Regions from separate parts of the Rhizobium sp. USDA 4016 genome, predicted to be linked through region 1. Evidence: predicted binding sites of a transcription regulator. Region 1 holds the regulator's gene; the other holds the start of a gene.

Region 1 (3,407 bases):
AATGGGTCGCATCGAAAATGACCGGAGCCCCCATGGCCGCCATGATCGGCAACGAGCGCATGTCCGAGACCAGCGTATTGTAACCGAAGGACGCGCCACGCTCACAAAGCAGAACATTCGAATTGCCGCTCTGATTTAGCTTGGCGAGAACATTCTTCATGTCCCAGGGAGCGAGAAACTGGCCCTTCTTGACGTTGATGACACGGCCGGTCTTCGCGGCTGCGACAAGCAGGTCCGTCTGACGGGAGAGGAAGGCCGGGATCTGCAGAACGTCCACGACCTCGGCGACCAGCGCGCATTGCTCTTCCGAATGGATATCTGTCAGAACCGGAATGCCGAGTTCCTTCTTGAGGTCGGCGAAGACTTCCAAGCCCTTCTCTAGACCGATACCGCGTTTGCTCGACAGCGAAGAGCGGTTCGCCTTGTCGAAGGAGGTCTTGTAGACGAGCCCGATGCCGAGCTTGCCGCAAAGCTCCTTGAGCGTGCCCGCAACCATGAAGGCATGGTCGCGGCTCTCCATTTCGCATGCGCCGGCGATCAGCGACAGCCTGCCACTGTTTGAAAATACGACGCGGCCGGCACCTTCGCCGACTGCGACTTCGGAATTCGTATTGCTCATCGGATCTCCTCGAAGGCGAAGATCGCACCTTGGCCGGGCGCAGGCTTCACCAGGACTCTGTTGTTCTTGCGTGTATAGGGCATCCCGTTATCAGCCAAAAGCGCTTCTGTCACGGCAAGATCGGTGGTGCGGAAAACGATAGCGCTGCCTCTTAGCCCCTTATCCACGGATAACGGCACCGAATCGAAATAAGCCTCCATCCCTTCCGGCGACAGAAGACTGATCCTGGCATTCGCTGCCGCGATCGCCACGCCAAACGGTGTCCGCTCGATTTCCGTCGTAGACACGGCCAACTGAAGGAACGAGCCGAAGGCTTCAGGCTCGGGCGCGCTTAGCACCATCTCCGAGATACCGGTTGCACCGTTCGCATGCTTTTCCAGCGCGCTCCGATCGGCCGGAAAGGCGTTGATGCGCTGGCAGTCAAAGAGGAAGAAATCCGGCACCCGAAGATCGGCGGCAAAGGCAAGCTTGAAAGTGCCTGTCGATTGCGACCCGTCCGGCATCTTGATCAGGCGCGAAAACTCCAACATGGCGCCGCCGCTCTTTCTCGCACGCACGAAATGAGCATGGTCGGCGTCCGCGTCCTCCGTGCTGAATGCGGCCGCAGAGAATCCGTCATTGCCGCACCGGAAACGAAAGGCCTGGTCGCGCGCCACAAAGACGTTTCCGTGCCGCACTGATTCTTCACATTCTTTCGCGCTCGCGACACCAAGCGGCTCGAGATAGGTCTTGTCGGCGAAAAAAACGCAAGCATTCACCGTGCCGAAAGGATGACGGCCCTCGGCGGCAACCGTGAACCCCAATCGTCCCAGCCGCTCCCGCGCGAGATCGATGTTGGTGACCGGTAGAACAAGATGATCCAACGGATGCAGCATGGCGTCAGGTCTCCATTTAATGTGCTGAAGATGTGTGCCGCTATGTGGTCAATGCAAGCTGAAAGCGCTGATCCGGCAAACAAAAGTTTCCAAAAATGAACGCAGTTGAGACGAAGTTTTACGAAAATTTAGGTACTTGCGGAACACATATGGAACATATAGTGTCCGTTCTGGCTTTGTTTCACGAATTTGGGGTTAAACTTCGATGCTGACACGCAAACAACAGGAGCTTCTCCTCTTCATTCATGAGCGTATGAAGGAATCCGGCGTTCCGCCATCGTTCGACGAAATGAAGGATGCGCTGGATCTCGCGTCCAAATCCGGCATCCACCGGCTGATTACCGCTTTGGAAGAGCGCGGTTTCATTCGTCGCCTACCGAATCGCGCCCGCGCGCTTGAAGTGATCAAGCTGCCGGAAGCCTACAGCCCGAGCATCCAGCCCCGCCGCGGCTTTTCGCCGAGCGTCATCGAGGGCAGCCTCGGCAAGCCGCAGCCTGCTGCCGCCGCGCCGAAGCCGGCGAACGAAGACAATACCAGCTCCATTTCGGTTCCCGTCATGGGCCGTATTGCGGCAGGCGTGCCGATCTCGGCGATCCAGAACAACACGCACGACATCAACGTTCCGGCCGATATGCTCGGCTCCGGCGAACACTACGCGCTTGAGGTCAAGGGCGATTCGATGATCGATGCTGGCATCTTCGATGGCGACACGGTCATCATCCGCAACACCAGCACCGCCAATCCCGGCGACATTGTCGTGGCACTGGTCGATGACGAGGAAGCGACGCTGAAGCGGTTCCGACGCAAGGGTGCGTCCATCGCGCTGGAAGCGGCGAACGCCGCCTACGAGACGCGCATCTTTGGACCGGATCGCGTAAAGGTTCAGGGTAAGCTCGTCGGCCTTATCCGCCGCTACCATTGACCGGCAGCGCGTCGCCGGCAAAGGCGACGGCGCGCCACTCATAGGCGTGGCGGCTCTAGGGGCGATCGAGTTTCTCGAAGGCGGTTGTCCAAAGCACGGTTCGACGGCACCGGTTTTCCGCAAGGTTTCATTCGCGAAATGCACTGCGCCGCATCGGCAGGCGCCGAACCGCAGCCTTGCCCGCGTGACGACGATGTCCGCGGCATCGCAAGCCGGGCGTGGCGCCGTTCCGCATCGCATTTCTTGCCTCTTCCTGCTGTTCCGGTGAAAATTTCGCTTTCCCTCCGTCTTTCGCGGGTCGCAGCGCCCTCACGGCTGCGATCGGTCAAAGCCAAAGCGCTGAGCGAAACATTCGTGCCGGACGCAAACCAGATCGCCGCCCCAAGCCCGAAAAAACCGTCGCAAAGCGCAGGCGTGTGCCCTGAGCGGCTCCTTAGCTCGCCATTTGCAGGCCGAAAGCCTCCGCGACATCTGCTGAAGCGGAATGCGCAGCTCGGCCGTTTTCAACTCCGGCATGCACCCAGCCCGCTGACACCCTATGAATACAACCAGAATGCAGCCCTGAGGGCGTTTCAGCAACAATAATCGATTGAAAAAAGTCCAAAAAACTGGATTGCAAAAAGCCGAATTAAATCATTGGCTTCCGCTATGCGCCTCCGGCATCGCAGGAGTGTCTAAAAGTTGATACTGCGATGCACAAAATGGCGCCACGGTAACTTGGCATTGGCGCCGTGATCATATAGCTATCGGAGAGGACGCTTAACCCTATGGCGCTTTTATGGCGCCACCGCCAGTTTGGAGGATCAGCATGACGGATCAAAGCGCAACAATCAAAATCGGCGACAAAACCGCCAATCTTTCCGTGAAAAGCGGAACGATCGGTCCGGATGTCATCGATATTGGTGCACTCTATAAAAACACCGGTTCCTTCACGTACGATCCTGGTTTCACCTCGACCGCTTCCTGTGAATCGAAGATCACCTATATCGAC
Region 2 (3,407 bases), 1.0 Mb from region 1:
GCTGTCAGCGATCGCTCTCAGACTTGGCGCCGACGTTCCCATGTGCCTTGCGAACCGGCCGCTGATTGCGCGCGGGATTGGCGAACAGATCGAGCCCGTTGCCTTGCCCTCTTTTGCGATCGTGCTGGCCAATCCGCTGAAGGCGGTCTCGACGCCCGAGATATTCCGGCTGCTGACGGCGAAGAACAACCCGCCGCTTGCCTTGCGAGGCAGCGACTGGCTGGCGGCGATCGGGGCCAACCGGAACGATCTCGAGCCGCCTGCCCGCAAGCTTGTTCCCGAGATCGAAGATGTGTCGGCCGCATTGAAGGGCGCAGGCGCAAGACTTGTCCGCATGTCCGGCTCCGGCGCAACCTGTTTCGGCATCTTCGGCTCGATTGAAACAGCCGGAGCGGCCGCGGCAAAGCTTCACAGCGAACGGCCGGACTGGTATTTCCAGGCGACGGAAACGCTTTCGGGAGACAGGTGATGACAGGTATCGACGAACAGCGGCCGTTCATTCCCGTCGGCATCGCCGTGCTGACGGTTTCGGACACGCGCACGCTGGAGAACGACAAATCCGGCGACACGCTTGTGGCGCGGATCGCCGAGGCCGGCCACAAGCTGATGGACCGCGCCATCGTGCGCGACGACAAGGTGGCCATCGCAGCCCAGGTCAACGCCTGGACGGAGACTCACGGCATCGACGTCGTGATCACCACCGGTGGCACCGGCCTGACCGGCCGCGACGTCACGCCCGAGGCGCTGGAGCCGCTGTTCGAAAAGCGCATGGACGGCTTCTCGGCAGTCTTCCACCGCGTCTCCTACGACAAGATCGGCACATCGACGATCCAATCGCGGGCAACGGCAGGGGTTGCCAAGGCTACCTTCATCTTCGTGCTCCCGGGCTCGCCCGGCGCCTGCAAGGACGCCTGGGACGGCATCTTGAAGGCGCAGCTTGACTACCGCCACATGCCCTGCAATTTCGTGGAGATCATGCCGCGGCTCGACGAGCACATGAAGCGCGGCGTGGGGAAGTAGAAGGCGCGCTGCTGCCCGGGTGCGCCATGGCAGCAGCCTGCGTTCGCTATGTATCCAAGCCCGGCAAAGTGGGTATCGTTTCCCAGCTGTCACCCGACAGCAGGAAGCAGCTGACGCCGTGAACATCCGTTATGATGAGTGTCCAGGTGCCGCTCTTGGCGGCATAGACCTCAAGAATGGCGTTCTGGTTGATCAGTCCGACCGCGGTGAGCTTTTCGGCAAAGTTCTTGTCCAGGAACTTGACGACCTCGGATCGGCCTGCGCAACTGCGCATCATCTGCGATGCTGCCGAATGCGGATGCGCGATCACCAATGTCGTCAATATGACGGCCAGCAGGCCGCGGACCATATTGCGTTTCATGACGCACCTCCTTTCGCCGGAACCCGGCAGAAGAGGAGACTTCCGCTGTGACCTGTTCTGCCGCCTTGCATTCCATGGTCGGCCGCCAAGAAGCGGGGCGCTCGGGCGGCGCCATGGCTGAATTATAGCGCGAAATCGTATCGGGCGCCATCTTTAGCGCGAGTGCTGAAAAGTTTGCGCGCTATCGTGCGGCGCGGGCGACCCAGGAGGGAATCAGCTCGCTGGAAAGCTTGCGCAGCTTCTGCCCCTTGGCAAATTCCGAAAGGCGCATTCCGCTTCTTGCGGCGGCAATCGCGTGTTTCTTCGACAGGAGAAGGCCGAGTTCCAGCGGCGGCAGCGACCGGCCTACACGCTGGAATAACGGGCGCCTGTATCCGCGCGAGGCGGTGAAACGCGCCGGGACTTTGTTGAGGGCGACATACTCGGCGATCTCGTCTATCCAACCAGTCTGCGGCCGGGCGCCAGGTTCGACGAAAAGTAGCCACTCGCCGCGGGCCGAGCGCAATATATCCTTGATATCCCATTGCGAATGGAACCGGCACCCAGCCGCGTCCGCCACTCTGGATGTACCATCGCGCGAGCCGTGATCGAGCACGACCACGTCGCTTACGAGCCCTTCGACTGCACCCGCCACCAGCACCGATAAAGTCTGCGCCAGCTCAGGTTCCTGATCCTGGCACTCCAGAACAACCGTCAACATTGCCTATTTATAAAGCGCCGCACAAAAATTTGCCAGCGTGACTTTCCTCATTTTGTTCTTGCATTGTTCTCTTTTTCTCGATAGGAATTTAATCATCAAGACGGACGAAGGCAATGGCCTTGTCGCGGGAGAATCGGATGAACGAACAGTCCCTTGCAGGGCAGGCTGCCTTTGCGCCTGCCAATACGGCGGATGTTGCCGAAGTGTTGATCGCCTCTTCCGGCCTTCGCATCGAGGGCGACCGGCGCCGCGGCCGCGCGGCTGGACTGAACCCCAGCGGGCGCTTCGAGCCGATGCACCGCGAGGCCTTCGACGACGGCTGGCAGACGCTGGAAGAACTGCCGCCCTTCAAGACCGAAGTGCAGATCGAAAAGCCGCGCACGGCGATTACCCGCAACGAGTCGCCGGACGTTCCGTTCGACCGTTCGATCAATCCCTATCGCGGCTGCGAACACGGCTGCATCTACTGCTTCGCCCGGCCGACGCACGCCTATCTGGGGCTTTCGGCGGGCCTCGATTTCGAAGCCAGGCTGTTTGCCAAGCCGGATGCGGCCAAACTTTTGGAGCGCGAGCTTGCGAAGCCCGGCTACAAGCCGCGGGTCATCGCCATCGGAACCAATACCGATCCCTACCAGCCGATCGAGAAGGAATGGCGTATCATGCGGCAGATCCTCGAAGTGCTGAACAAGGCGAACCATCCGGTCTCGATCGTCACCAAGTCGGCGCTGATTCTGCGCGATATCGATATCCTGCAGGAGATGGCAGCCAAGAGCCTTGTGCGTGCCGCGCTTTCGGTGACCACGCTCGACCGCAAGCTCGCTCGTGCGATGGAACCGCGCGCCGCAACGCCGCCGCGCCGGCTGGAGGCGATCCAGGCCCTGACAGAGGCGGGCATCCCGACCTCGGTGATGGCCGCTCCGATGATCCCCGCGCTGAACGACCACGAGCTGGAACGCATTCTCGACGCGGCAAAGGTTGCCGGTGCGCTGGAGGCGGGCTACGTGATCCTGCGCCTGCCGCTGGAAGTCGCTCCGCTCTTCCGCGACTGGCTGTTGCAGAACTATCCGGATCGCTACCGGCACGTCATGTCGCTGGTCCGCTCGATGCGCGGCGGCAAGGACTACGACGCCGAATTCGGCAAGCGCATGAAAGGCGCCGGCCCCTATGCCTGGCAGCTCGCCCGCCGCTTCGAGATGGCGACGAAACGGCTCGGCATGACAAGGCGCAGCATGCCGCTTCGCGACGATCTTTTCGTGCCGCCGGATGGCAGCGGCGTGCAGCTTTCGCTGCTTTAGCCGCCCGTCCGCACGCGAGGGTTCCCTGAGG

What was found. Region 1 encodes LexA, which represses DNA repair genes until DNA is damaged. Its sites were predicted from a motif close to TGTTCNNNNTGTGTTCNG; they were not measured.
Region 2: the regulator LexA is predicted to act here: its motif matches at 2,135-2,152, upstream of ACZ9DP_RS30885 (glycosyl transferase).

The regions. Positions count from the first base shown of each region.
Region 1 covers NZ_JBWCCY010000004.1:2,049,071-2,052,477, forward strand. The annotation lists gene kdsA (3-deoxy-8-phosphooctulonate synthase) at 1-619, opposite strand, end outside; gene ACZ9DP_RS25375 (VOC family protein) at 616-1,494, opposite strand; gene lexA (transcriptional repressor LexA) at 1,700-2,416, shown strand; gene gltA (citrate synthase) at 3,225-3,407, shown strand, end outside.
Region 2 covers NZ_JBWCCY010000004.1:3,069,287-3,072,693, forward strand. The annotation lists gene ACZ9DP_RS30870 (4-(cytidine 5'-diphospho)-2-C-methyl-D-erythritol kinase) at 1-469, shown strand, start outside; gene moaB (molybdenum cofactor biosynthesis protein B) at 469-1,020, shown strand; gene ACZ9DP_RS30880 (hypothetical protein) at 1,067-1,381, opposite strand; gene ACZ9DP_RS30885 (glycosyl transferase) at 1,563-2,081, opposite strand; gene ACZ9DP_RS30890 (PA0069 family radical SAM protein) at 2,219-3,376, shown strand.